Regions from separate parts of the Oerskovia paurometabola genome, predicted to be linked through region 2. Evidence: predicted binding sites of a transcription regulator. Region 2 holds the regulator's gene; each other region holds the start of a gene.
What was found. Region 2 encodes LexA, which represses DNA repair genes until DNA is damaged. Its sites were predicted from a motif close to TCGAACANNTGTTCGA; they were not measured.

Region 1 (4,071 bases), 530 kb from region 2:
CCAGCACACGAACCGTCCCCTGACCCGCGACGGCTGGACCGAGGTCGAGCACGACGTCGTCGACGAGATGCGCTGGTGGACCCTGCCCGAGCTGCGCGCCGTGACCATCGAGGTCTTCCCCGCCGGGCTGCCCGACCTCCTCCAACCGCTCCTGCACGGCTGGGACGGGAGCACCCGACACCTCGGCGAAGCCACCGAGTAGCCCACCCGGCCCCACCCGCCCGGCGAGCACCCGGGCCGAGCGCCGCCGTCGGGCACCCACGCAGCGCGCGGCAGGCGGCGCGTACGATGGGCGATCGTGAAACCGGTCATTGGAGTCCTCGCCCTGCAGGGCGACGTCCGCGAGCACGTGGCCGCCCTCGAGGTGGCCGGTGCCCGCGCCGTCACCGTGCGGCGCCCCACCGAGCTCGCCGCGATCGACGGCCTCGTGCTGCCCGGCGGGGAGTCGACCACGATCGACAAGCTGCTGCGGATCTTCGAGCTGTTCGACCCGCTGCGCACCGCGATCGGGGCCGGGCTGCCCGTGTACGGGTCGTGCGCGGGCATGATCCTGCTCGCCGACCGCGTCCTGGGCGCCACGCACGACCAGCAGACCCTCGGCGGACTGGACGTCACGGTGCGCCGCAACGCGTTCGGGCGCCAGGTCGACTCGTTCGAGTCGTCCGTCGAGATGTCGGGCGTCCGCGGCGGGCCCGTGCCCGCCGCGTTCATCCGCGCCCCCTGGGTCGAGGAGATCGGCCCCGGGGTCCAGGTCCTGGCACGCACCCGCCACCGGGGCGCCTCGGTGCCCGCTGCGCCGGCCCAGGCCCCGGACGTGGCCCCCTCCGCGGGCGCGGGCGAAGACGCAGGTAGAATCGTCGCAGTACGTCAGGGAACGTTGCTCGCCACCTCCTTCCACCCCGAGATCACGGGCGATGCGCGGGTGCACGAGCTCTTCGTCGCAATCGTGAAGGAGTAACAGGGGTATGTCAGGACACTCCAAGTGGGCTACGACCAAGCACAAGAAGGCCGTGATCGACGCCAAGCGCGGCAAGCTGTTCGCCAAGCTCATCAAGAACATCGAGGTCGCGGCCCGCACGGGCGGCGGGGACCTCGCCGGTAACCCCACGCTCTTCGACGCCGTCCAGAAGGCCAAGAAGTCCTCGGTCCCCAACGACAACATCGACCGCGCCCTCAAGCGCGGCTCGGGCCAGGAAGCCGGCGGCGCCGACTACCAGACGATCATGTACGAGGGCTACGGCACGGGCGGCATCGCCGTCCTCGTCGAGTGCCTCACCGACAACAAGAACCGCGCCGCCGCCGAGGTCCGCATCGCGTTCACGCGCAACGGCGGCCAGCTCGCCGACCCGGGCTCGGTGTCCTACCTGTTCTCCCGCAAGGGCGTCATCGTGGTCCCCAAGGAGGGCACCACCGAGGACGACGTCATGGAGGCCGTCCTCGAGGCGGGCGGCGAGGAGGTCACCGACGAGGGCGACACGTTCGAGATCCTCACCGAGGCCACCGACCTCGTCGCGGTCCGCACCGCGCTGCAGGACGCCGGCATCGAGTACGACTCCGCCGACGTCGTCTTCCACCCCTCCATGGAGGTCGAGGTCGACGCCGAGGGCGCCCGCAAGATCCTGCGCCTCATCGACGCCCTCGAGGACAGCGACGACGTGCAGAACGTCTACGCGAACTTCACCGCGAGCGACGAGGTCATGGCCGAGCTCGAGAACGACGACTGACCCACCCCCTGGTGTGACGAAGGGCTCCCGCGCGACGGCTCGCGTGGGAGCCCTTCGTCGTGGGCGGCCCGTGAGAAGGTGAGCGCGTGCGCGTGCTCGGAGTGGACCCAGGACTGACCCGTTGCGGGATCGGCGTCGTCGACTCGCTGCCCGGACGGCGCGCCCGCATGGTGGCGGTCGGGGTCCTGCAGAGCCCGCCCGACCAGTCGGTCGACCTGCGCCTGCTCACCATCTCCCAGCGCCTCGACGTGTGGATGGACGAGCACGTCCCGGACGTCGTGGCCGTCGAGCGCGTCTTCGCCCAGCACAACGTCAGCACCGTCATGGGCACCGCGCAGGTCGCGGGTCTCGCGATGGTCGCCGCGGCCCGTCGCGGCGTGCCCGTCGCGATGCACACCCCCAGCGAGGTCAAGGCCGCCGTGACCGGCACCGGCCGCGCCGACAAGATCCAGGTCCAGCGCATGGTCGCGCGCATCCTCGAGCTCGGCGAGCTGCCCAAGCCCGCCGACGCCGCCGACGCCCTGGCCCTCGCGATCTGCCACCTGTGGCGCCCGGCGGGCGCCCTGCAGGGCGGGGACCGGCACCAGCTCACGCCCGCGCAGCGCGCCTGGGCCGCGGCCGAGCAGGCCTCGCGCGGCCGACGCGGCTGACACCGGCCCCACGTGCCCGACGGCGAGGCTCGACCGGGAGCACCGCCGCCCGTTGCTAGAGTGGCCCACGGTTCGTACAGGTGTTCGGGACCGGCCGCTCGTGGCCGGGACCCGCGAGGAAGCATGGAGGCACAGTGATCGCTTCGCTGTCGGGCACGGTCGCGGACGTCCGCCTGGACCGCGCCGTCATCGACGTGGGAGGCGCCGGGGGAGCCGTGGGCTACCTCGTCCACGCGACCCCCGCGACCCTGTCCGCGCTGCGCGTGGGCGAGCCCGCGCGCCTGGCCACGAGCATGGTCGTCCGCGAGGACTCCTTCACGCTGTTCGGGTTCGCCGACGACGACGAACGTGCCGTGTTCGAGGCCGTGCAGACCGTCAGCGGCGTCGGCCCGCGCCTGGCCCTGGCCATGCTCGCGGTGCACACGCCCGACGGGCTGCGCCGCGCCGTCGCGGGGGAGGACATCGCCGCGCTCATGCGCGTGCCCGGCATCGGGCGCAAGGGCGCCCAGCGCATCGCGCTCGAGCTCGGCGACCGGCTCGGGGCCCCCACCGGCACGGGCGCGGACGACCCGGCCGGCACGGGCGGCCCCGGCGGTGCCGTGGTCGACGACCAGCGCGACCAGGTCGTCCAGGCGCTCGTGGGCCTCGGGTGGAACCCCAAGGCCGCCGAGGACGCCCTCGCCACCGTCCTGACCCAGGCCGGGGCCGACGCGGTCGCGCCCGACGAGATCGCCGGCGCGCTGCGCGCCTCGCTGCGGGTCCTGGGCGGCCCCCGTGGCTGACTTCGACCGCGTCGGCTACGAGGAGGGGAACGAGCCGTTCACGTCCGAGCGGATCGTGACCTCGACGGCCGACGACCTCGAGCGAGCAGCCGAGGCCGCCCTGCGACCGAGGCGCCTCGAGGAGTTCGTCGGGCAGCTCGTCGTGCGCGACCAGCTCTCCCTCGTGCTCCAGGCGGCCCTCGCACGCGGGGCGACGCCCGACCACGTCCTGCTCTCGGGCCCGCCCGGGCTCGGCAAGACGACCCTCGCGATGATCATCGCCGCCGAGCTCGGCACCTCGCTGCGCGTGACGTCCGGCCCCGCGATCCAGCACGCGGGCGACCTCGCCGCGGTCCTGTCCTCGCTCGAGGAGGGCGAGGTGCTGTTCATCGACGAGATCCACCGCCTCGCGCGCCCCGCCGAAGAGCTGCTGTACGTCGCGATGGAGGATTTCCGGGTCGACGTCGTCGTCGGCAAGGGGGCCGGGGCCAGCGCCATCCCGCTGTCCCTGCCGCCGTTCACCGTCGTGGGCGCCACCACGCGCGCCGGGCTCCTGCCCGCCCCGCTGCGCGACCGCTTCGGGTTCACCGGACACCTCGACTTCTACTCCGCCGAGGAGCTCGAGCGCGTCATCATCCGCTCGGCCGGGCTGCTCGGCGTCGAGATCAAGCACGCCGCCGCCCACGAGATCTCGGGCCGTTCCCGTGGTACGCCCCGTATCGCCAACCGGCTGCTGCGCCGCGTGCGCGACTGGGCACAGGTGCGCGGCGACGGGACCATGGACCTGCGGGCCGCCCGCGCGGCACTCGAGGTCTACGAGGTCGACGAGCTCGGCCTCGACCGCCTCGACCGGGCCGTCCTGGGCGCCCTGTGCACGCGGTTCGGCGGCGGCCCCGTGGGCCTGAGCACCCTCGCCGTGACCGTGGGGGAGGAGTC
Region 2 (4,071 bases):
AGCTCCGCGCTACCACCGGCCCGGAGCGACTCCTCGACCTTCTGCGCGAGGACCGCCAGGTCGTCCTCGTTGACCGGACGCCCTTGGCAGGCCTTGCGCACGCCGGTCACGATCTTCTCCCGGCTGAACGGCTCGGTCACTCCAGAGCGCTTGACGACCGACAGGCTCGCCGTCTCGATCGTCGTGAAGCGGCGGTTGCAGGCAGGGCACTGTCTGCGACGACGGATCGAGGCACCGTCGTCGGAGGTCCGCGAGTCGACGACCCGGGAGTCCGCGTGCCGACAGAACGGACAGTGCATGAGGCGGTACTCCTGTGGGTCTGCGCGAGTGCTCCGTGGCGGTCGCCACGGACGGTGCGTCCCGAACCTATGTCTCGACCCTGACGAGGCGCAAGACGCCCCGCCACGACGAGACAGCGCGACGCGTTCCACACGCCGGTCAGCACACATGAGAACGGAGGTGGCCGATGATCGGCCACCTCCGTCGGGACGCCCCCGTCCCCATCTCACGTTCGCGACTCGCCTCGCGAACGTCGACGCAACTGCGGAGACGCGCTGGCGCGCCTCCTCCTCACCGACCGACCCCCCAGCCGGGTTGGTGAGGCAGCACTAACTTAGGGGAACCTAATGCGATTGCGCAAGCCCTCCGGGCACGGGTCCTCACAGCGAGGGCAGAATCACCCCGGGCCGAAGGGCTGCCGACGCCTGAGCGGCACGGAACCCTCGACCGGTCAGCGCGCGAAGTTGGGGTCGACCGGCAGCAGGAGCTGCTGCCCGACCTGGAGCCCGGTCGACGAGAGGTTGTTGAGCTCGGCGAGCTCCGCCATCACGTCTCGCACGTCCCGGCCGCCCGATGCCAGGGCGGACGCGTGCTGCCACAAGGTCTCCCCCGCCTCGACGACGTGGATCCGGACCTCGACCGGCTCGCCGGGGCCGGACGCCACCGCACGGGCGCCCCACAGGGCCCCGAGGGCGAGGACCGTCGCGACGAGCAGTACCAGGACGACACGGCCTCGCGTGGTCAGCCGCAGCGGAGCCTCGGCCTGCCCCTGAGGACGACGCTCGACACGCCACCCGTCCGTCGCGCCCATCGCGGTGATCGCACTCATAGCCACTCCTTCGTCCGTGGCGCCCGAACCGCCTTCCCCGGTCGGTTCGAACACCTGTTCGTCGAACATCTGTACGATTTCTATCACCGTCGGGCGCCGATGTCGAGACATGCTCGAACATGTGTTTGATTCGTGTCGCCGCGTGACCTACGCTGTTCGAGTACTGGTCGTCCGATATGTCGGACGCCTGGGGGTGGGACGTCCCGCCCCCGGGCTGACGAGATCGCCGCGGCCACGCTCAGGAGCCGGTGCCGCTCGCGGCGCCCCTCCGCAGGACAGGGACCGAGACGGCCGAGCAGGGCGGAGACGACGATGGCGGGACGGGTGGCCGACACCACGGGCAGGCTCGCGAAGGTGCACGAGCTGCCCGACGGCACGACGGGCGGGGACGGTCTCACACCGCGCCAGCGGCTCGTGCTCGAGACGATCCGCGCGTCGGTCGACCAGCGGGGCTACCCGCCGAGCATGCGCGAGATCGGCGAGGCCGTCGGCCTGACGAGCCCGTCGAGCGTCAAGCACCAGCTCACGACGCTCGAGCGCAAGGGCTACCTGCGTCGCGACCCCAACCGCCCCCGCGCGATCGAGGTCGTCCAGCACGACGACGCGCGGTCCATCGCAGCGCTTCCCGGCAGCGCGTTCCCGCGCGTCGAGGGCATCGACACGACCGAGGACTCACCCGAGCGCCCCACGCCGTCGTACGTCCCCGTCGTGGGACGCATCGCCGCCGGTGGTCCCATCCTGGCCGAGCAGGTCGTCGAGGACGTGTTCCCCCTCCCCCGCCAGCTCGTCGGCGACGGCGAGCTCTTCCTGCTGCGCGTGGCCGGTGACTCGATGATCGACGCCGCGATCTGCGACGGCGACTGGGTCGTGGTCCGTCGCCAGCCCGTCGCCGAGAACGGCGAGATCGTCGCCGCGATGATCGACGGCGAGGCGACCGTCAAGACGTTCAAGCGCATCGACAAGCACGTGTGGCTCATGCCGCACAACGCGGCGTACCGGCCCATCTCGGGGGACGACGCCCAGATCCTCGGCCGGGTCGTCTCGGTCCTGCGGAGCCTCTGAGCACAGCGTCCCGCCGGCCCCCAGGGACCGGCGCTCAGCACGACGAAGGGGACGGCCCGGTGGGCCGTCCCCTTCGTCGTGCCCGGCGCCCGTCACGGGCACCGAGGGGACGACTACAGTCCGAAGCTCTTGGCGACGGCGCGCACCGAGTCCGCGGACGCCCGGAGGCCCGCGAGCTCGTGGTCCGACAGCGGGACCTCGATCCGCTCACCGCAGCCACGCCGCTCGAGCAGCGAGGGGACGGAGAGGCAGACGTCGCTGATCCCGTGGAAGTCCTCGAGGAGCGAGGACACCGGCAGGACCCGGTGCTCGTCGTCGAGGACGGCCTCGATGATGCGGGTCGCGGCGAGCGCGACGGCGTAGTTCGTGGCGCCCTTGCCCTCGATGATGCGGTAGGCCGACTGCACGACCTCGTGCGCGATGTCCTCGCGCACCTCGGCCGTGAGCGGTCCCCGGCCCTTGAGCCCCTGCCACTCGAGCAGCGGCACCCCGCTGATCGTCGCCGAGCTCCAGAGCGGGATCTCGCTGTCCCCGTGCTCTCCGGCGATGTACGCGTGCACGTTCTGGACCGCGACGCCGCAGTGCTGCGCGACGAGGAACCGCAGCCTCGAGGAGTCCAGGACCGTGCCGCTCCCGAAGAGCTGGTTCGGCGGCAGTCCCGAGTACTTGAGGGCCGCGTACGTGACCACGTCGACCGGGTTGGTCACCATGATGTAGACGGCGTTGGGCGCCACCTCGACGAGGCCGGGCAGGATCTTGCGCACGAGGGAGATCGTCGCCTCGGCGAGGTCCAGCCGTGTCTGCCCGGGCTTCTGCTTGGCCCCGGCGGTGAAGACCACGACGTCCGCGTCGGAGCACACCGCCACGTCGTCGGAGCCCTCGACCTTGGCCATGGGCATGAACTGGATGCCGTGCTGGAGGTCGAGGACCTCGGCCTCGACCTTGGTCCGGTTGATGTCGAGCAGGCTCACGGTGTGAGCGGCTCCACGCATGAGCGCCGCGTAGGCGAGGGTCGATCCGACGGAACCTGCGCCGACGATCGCGAGCTTGGTGGTACGGGCGGGCACTGTGCCTCCTGGACGTTGAGCACCGGACGTCGGTCGCTGCACGAGCGTCACGACGTCCGTCGCGTGGACTACCAGGTCTCAGCCTAGGGCGGACAGGCGCTCGAGCGCAGAGAGGACGACACGTCGGTCCGTCGTGGTCCAGAAGTCCGGCATCGACTTCGTGAGGTAGGAGCCGTAGCGAGCGGTCGCCAGACGCGGGTCGAGGACCGCGACGACGCCTCGATCGGCCGTCGACCGGATGAGCCGTCCGGCGCCCTGCGCGAGCAGCAGCGCGGCGTGGTTGGCCGAGACCTGCATGAAGCCGTTGCCGCCCGCGGCCTCGACCGCTCTCGCGCGGGCCGACTTCACCGGGTCGTCGGGCCGCGGGAAGGGGATCCGGTCGATCAGGACGAGCTGGCAGCTCGGCCCGGGGACGTCCACGCCCTGCCACAACGAGAGCGTGCCGAACAGGCACGTCGCGGGGTCTGCGGCGAACTCCTTGACGAGCGTCGGGAGCTGGTCGTCGCCCTGGCACAGGATCGGGACGTCGAGGCGCTCGCGCATGGCCTCCGCGACCGCGAGCGCCGCTCGCCGCGACGAGAAGAGCCCGAGGGTGCGGCCGCCTGCGGCGGTGATGAGGTCGGCGATCTCGTCGAGCTGTCCGTCCGTGGCGGCCTCCCGGCCGGGCTGCGGCAGGTGCTTGGCGATGTAGAGGATGCCCTGCTGGGGGTAGTCGAACGGGCTGCCGACGTCCACGCCGGTCCAGGTGGCGCCGTCGTCGTCGAGGCCCAGCGAGCGGGCCACGGGGTCGAACGTGCCGCCGAGCGCGAGCGTCGCCGACGTGAAGACGCCCGT
Region 3 (4,071 bases), 510 kb from region 2:
ACGATCGAGCACGGGGCCCCGGCGGACGGGCCGCTCACGAGCGGGCCGCTGGCCGCGGCGCTCGCGGCAGGTGGCGCCAGGATCGAGGACTACCAGGAACCCCGTGAGGTGCGGACGTTCGGCTCGGGCGGTGGGTCCGGTGCCTCGCTGGTGCGCGGTCCCGGCGGCACGTCGGTGGCCGACCCGCGCGTACGGCTCGACCTGGGCGGCGTCCTGGTCGACTCCCTGCACGCGCCGGGCCACACCCAGGGCTCGACGCTCTACCTCCCGGTCGCCGCAGGGGACCAGGACGGCGGCGGCGCGGGCGACGGCCAGGTGGCCGGGATCGTGCTCGCCGGAGACGTCCTGTTCGCCGGCTCGGTGGGGCGGACCGACCTGCCCGGGGGAGACGGCGAGACGATGCAGCGCACCCTGCGCGACGTCGTCGGGCACCTCGACGACTCCCTCGAGGTGGTTCCTGGTCACGGGCCCCTGACGACGATCGGCCGCGAGCGCCGCACCAACCCGTACCTGCGGGGCCTGTGAATCGATTGCTCGTTCGGTCGGTACGTCTGGAAGGATCGGGTCCCATGGCCCGACCTACACCTCTCTCCGGTTTCCCCGAATGGCTCCCTGCTGGACGCGTCGTGGAGCAGCACGTGCTCGACACGCTGCGTCGCACGTTCGAGCTCCACGGTTTCGCGGGGATCGAGACGCGGGCCGTCGAGCCCCTGGACCAGCTGCTGCGCAAGGGCGAGACCTCCAAGGAGGTGTACGTGCTGCGCCGCCTCCAGGAGGAGGCTGACTCGTCCGAGGGGGCCGCGGGGGACCGAGGCGGCAAGGGGGACAAGCAGCTCGGCCTGCACTTCGACCTGACCGTGCCGTTCGCGCGGTACGTGCTGGAGAACGCCGGGCACCTGGCGTTCCCGTTCAAGCGCCACCAGATCCAGAAGGTGTGGCGCGGCGAGCGCCCCCAGGACGGGCGCTTCCGCGAGTTCGTGCAGGCCGACATCGACGTCGTGGGTGCGGGCGAGCTGCCCTACCACTTCGAGGTCGAGCTGCCGCTGGTCATGGCCGAGGCGCTGGGCGAGCTGCGCTCGATCGGTGTGCCCGAGGTCCGCATCCTGGTGAACAACCGCAAGGTCGCCGAGGGCTTCTACCGCGGGCTGGGCCTGGACGACGTCGAGGGCGTGCTGCGCAGCATCGACAAGCTCGACAAGATCGGGCCGGACAAGGTCGGGGCGCTGCTGGTCGCCGAGACGGGCGCGACGCCCGAGCAGGCGGCCGCGTGCCTGGCGCTCGCGGCGATCTCCGGCTCGGACGCGAGCGTCGCGGAGCGGGTGCGGGCGCTCGCGGCAGAGCACGGCGTGACCTCGGAGCTGCTCGAGGAGGGCCTGCGCGAGCTGTCGGCGCTGATCGACGCGGCGGCCGTGCGGGCGCCGGGCGTCGTGGTGGCGGACCTGAAGATCGCGCGCGGCCTGGACTACTACACGGGCTCGGTCTACGAGACGGTGCTGGTGGGGCACGAGCAGCTCGGGTCGATCTGCTCGGGCGGGCGCTACGACACCCTGGCCTCGGACGGCGCGAACACCTATCCGGGCGTGGGGCTCTCGATCGGCGTCTCGCGCCTGGTGTCGCGGCTGCTGAGCGCCGGCCTGGTCCGTTCGACGCGGTCGGTGCCGAGCGCGGTCGTGGTCGCGGTCACGAGCGAGGAGACGCGACCCGCGTCGGACGCGGTCGCGGTGGCGCTGCGCTCGCGCGGCATCCCGGTCGAGGTCGCGCCGAGTGCGGCCAAGTTCGGCAAGCAGATCAAGTTCGCGGACCGTCGCGGCATCCCGTTCGTGTGGTTCCCCGCGGGGATCGGTGCGGACGGCGAGGTCGTCGCTCACCAGGTCAAGGACATCCGTTCGGGCGAGCAGGTCGCTGCGGACCCGGCGACGTGGGCCCCGTCGGCGGAGGACCTGTGGCCTCGGGTCGTGCCCGCGGGGGAGTGAGCCCGCTGCCCGGGTGCTGACCCGGACGCGTGTGAGGCCCGGCAGGGGACACCCTGCCGGGCCTCACGTGTGCGTGCCCGGTGGTGCGGGCGACGATCCAGGCCTCGGACGTCTCCCGGCCGAAGGTCACGCCGACGGCGACCGCGTCGACAACCGGCTCGAACATGTGTTCGAATGGGGCGATGAGGTGGGACGGGCAGGCGATCACGGCGGACGACGGCGCGCTGCCCGGGCTCGGGCGCATGGCGGGGCTCGTGCGGACCGTGCGCACCCCGGAGTTCGCCGGGGTCACGTTCCACGAGGTGCTCGCCAAGAGCGCGCTGTCCAAGGTGCCGGGGGAGTCCCGCATGCCGTTCACCTGGACGATCAACCCGTACCGCGGATGCTCCCATGCGTGCTCCTACTGCTTCGCGCGCCCCTCGCACCGCTACCTCGACATGAACCCCGGCGAGGACTTCGACAGCCAGATCGTCGTCAAGATGAACGTCGCCGAGGTGCTGCGGGCCGAGCTCGCCAAGCCGTCCTGGACGGGCGACGCGGTCGCGCTCGGCACCAACACCGACCCCTACCAGCGCGCCGAGGGACGCTACCGGCTCATGCCGGGGATCATCGACGCGCTCGAGGCCTCGCGCACGCCGTTCTCGATCCTCACCAAGGGCACGCTCCTGCGCCGCGACCTGCCGCGTCTGACGCAGGCGGCCGAGCACGTCGACGTCGGCATCGGGGTCTCCCTGGCGTTCGTCGACGAGGACCTCCAGCAGGCCGTCGAGCCCGGCACCCCCACGCCGCGCGCCCGCCTCGACCTCATCCGCGCCGCCCGGGCGGCAGGGCTGCCGTGCGGGGTCATGATCGCCCCCGTGCTGCCGTGGCTCACCGACTCGACCGACCACCTCACACGCCTGCTCGACGCGGTCCACGAGGCCGGCGCGACCGGCGCCACGGTCCTCCCGCTGTTCCTCAAGCCCGGCACCCGCGAGTGGTTCATGGCCTGGCTGCGCCGCGACCACCCCGAGCGGGTCTCGGGCTACGAGCGCGTCTACGCGGGCGGGTCGTACGCGAGCCGCGCGTACCGCGACTGGCTGTGGGACCGCGTGCGGCCGCTGCTCGTCGAGCGCGGCTTCGCGAGCGCCGGTCACCGGGCCCAGGCACGCACGTCCGGGCACGCCCGGACCGCTTGGCACCCCGAGACCCCTGGCGAGAGAGCGCGGCACGACGAGGGGGCCTATCCGGCGGGGAGCCTCGTGGTGCAGGACCGGGACCGCGGTGGACCGTCCGGACGTACGAGCCCGAGCGCGGCGGCGAGCGCCGAGCAGCTGCTCTTCTAGCGTGTCGGCGGCTGCCCCCGCGCTCAGTCCTGCGCGAGCCGTGCCGGGAACCCGCCCGTGGCCACGGGGCCCCAACCCGTGATCGTCACGCGCAGCAGCGACTTGCCCTGCGCGACCATGGCCTGGCGGTACTCGTCCCAGTCGGGGTGCTCCCCGGCGACCGACCGGTAGTACTCGACGAGGGGCTCGACCGAGTCGGGCAGGTCGATCACCTCGGCCGTGCCGTCGACCTGGACCCAGGCGTCGTCGAAGTCCTCGCCCAGGACGCACAGCGACGCGGCGGGGTCGCGCCGCAGGTTCACGGCCTTGGCGCGGTCGGGGTAGGTCGAGACCACGACGCGCCCCTCGCCGTCGACCCCGTACGTGACGGGGCTCATCTGCGGGGCGCCGTTCGCGCGCCGGGTGAGCAGCACGGCCCGCCGGTTGGCGCGCAGGAACGCGACGAGCTCCGCGCGTCCGATCCGGTCCGTGGTCGCGATCCGCCTGGCCATGGGTGCCTCCCGGTGGGTTCTCCTGAACGTGGTCCGCCCACAGACTAGACTCGTCCGAGTGCGTCGTCTGCGCACTCCCCACTCCCATCCCGGGACGCCACTGTGCGCCCCGGCATGTTCCGGAAGGACTCTCTCCGTGCTTCGCACCCACACAGCCGGCTCCCTGCGGGCCGAGCAGATCGGTCAGACCGTCACCCTCACCGGTTGGGTCGATCGTCGCCGCGATCACGGTGGGGTGGCCTTCATCGACCTGCGCGACGCCTCGGGCATCGCCCAGGTCGT

Region 1: the regulator LexA is predicted to act here: its motif matches at 2,447-2,462, upstream of ruvA (Holliday junction branch migration protein RuvA).
Region 3: the regulator LexA is predicted to act here: its motif matches at 2,132-2,147, upstream of JOD48_RS10895 (Rv2578c family radical SAM protein).

Annotation. Positions count from the first base shown of each region.
Region 1 is NZ_JAFBBV010000001.1:2,444,753-2,448,823, reverse strand. Features, by position in the region: gene JOD48_RS10985 (NUDIX hydrolase) at 1-202, shown strand, start outside; gene pdxT (pyridoxal 5'-phosphate synthase glutaminase subunit PdxT) at 296-958, shown strand; gene JOD48_RS10975 (YebC/PmpR family DNA-binding transcriptional regulator) at 966-1,724, shown strand; gene ruvC (crossover junction endodeoxyribonuclease RuvC) at 1,811-2,374, shown strand; gene ruvA (Holliday junction branch migration protein RuvA) at 2,509-3,156, shown strand; gene ruvB (Holliday junction branch migration DNA helicase RuvB) at 3,149-4,071, shown strand, end outside.
Region 2 is NZ_JAFBBV010000001.1:1,917,570-1,921,640, reverse strand. Features, by position in the region: gene nrdR (transcriptional regulator NrdR) at 1-299, opposite strand, end outside; gene JOD48_RS08590 (LysM peptidoglycan-binding domain-containing protein) at 731-1,108, opposite strand; gene lexA (transcriptional repressor LexA) at 1,421-2,170, shown strand; gene JOD48_RS08580 (L-lactate dehydrogenase) at 2,284-3,237, opposite strand; gene JOD48_RS08575 (ATP-dependent DNA helicase) at 3,316-4,071, opposite strand, start outside.
Region 3 is NZ_JAFBBV010000001.1:2,427,829-2,431,899, reverse strand. Features, by position in the region: gene JOD48_RS10905 (MBL fold metallo-hydrolase) at 1-525, shown strand, start outside; gene hisS (histidine--tRNA ligase) at 570-1,973, shown strand; gene JOD48_RS10895 (Rv2578c family radical SAM protein) at 2,156-3,298, shown strand; gene JOD48_RS10890 (PPOX class F420-dependent oxidoreductase) at 3,322-3,789, opposite strand; gene aspS (aspartate--tRNA ligase) at 3,926-4,071, shown strand, end outside.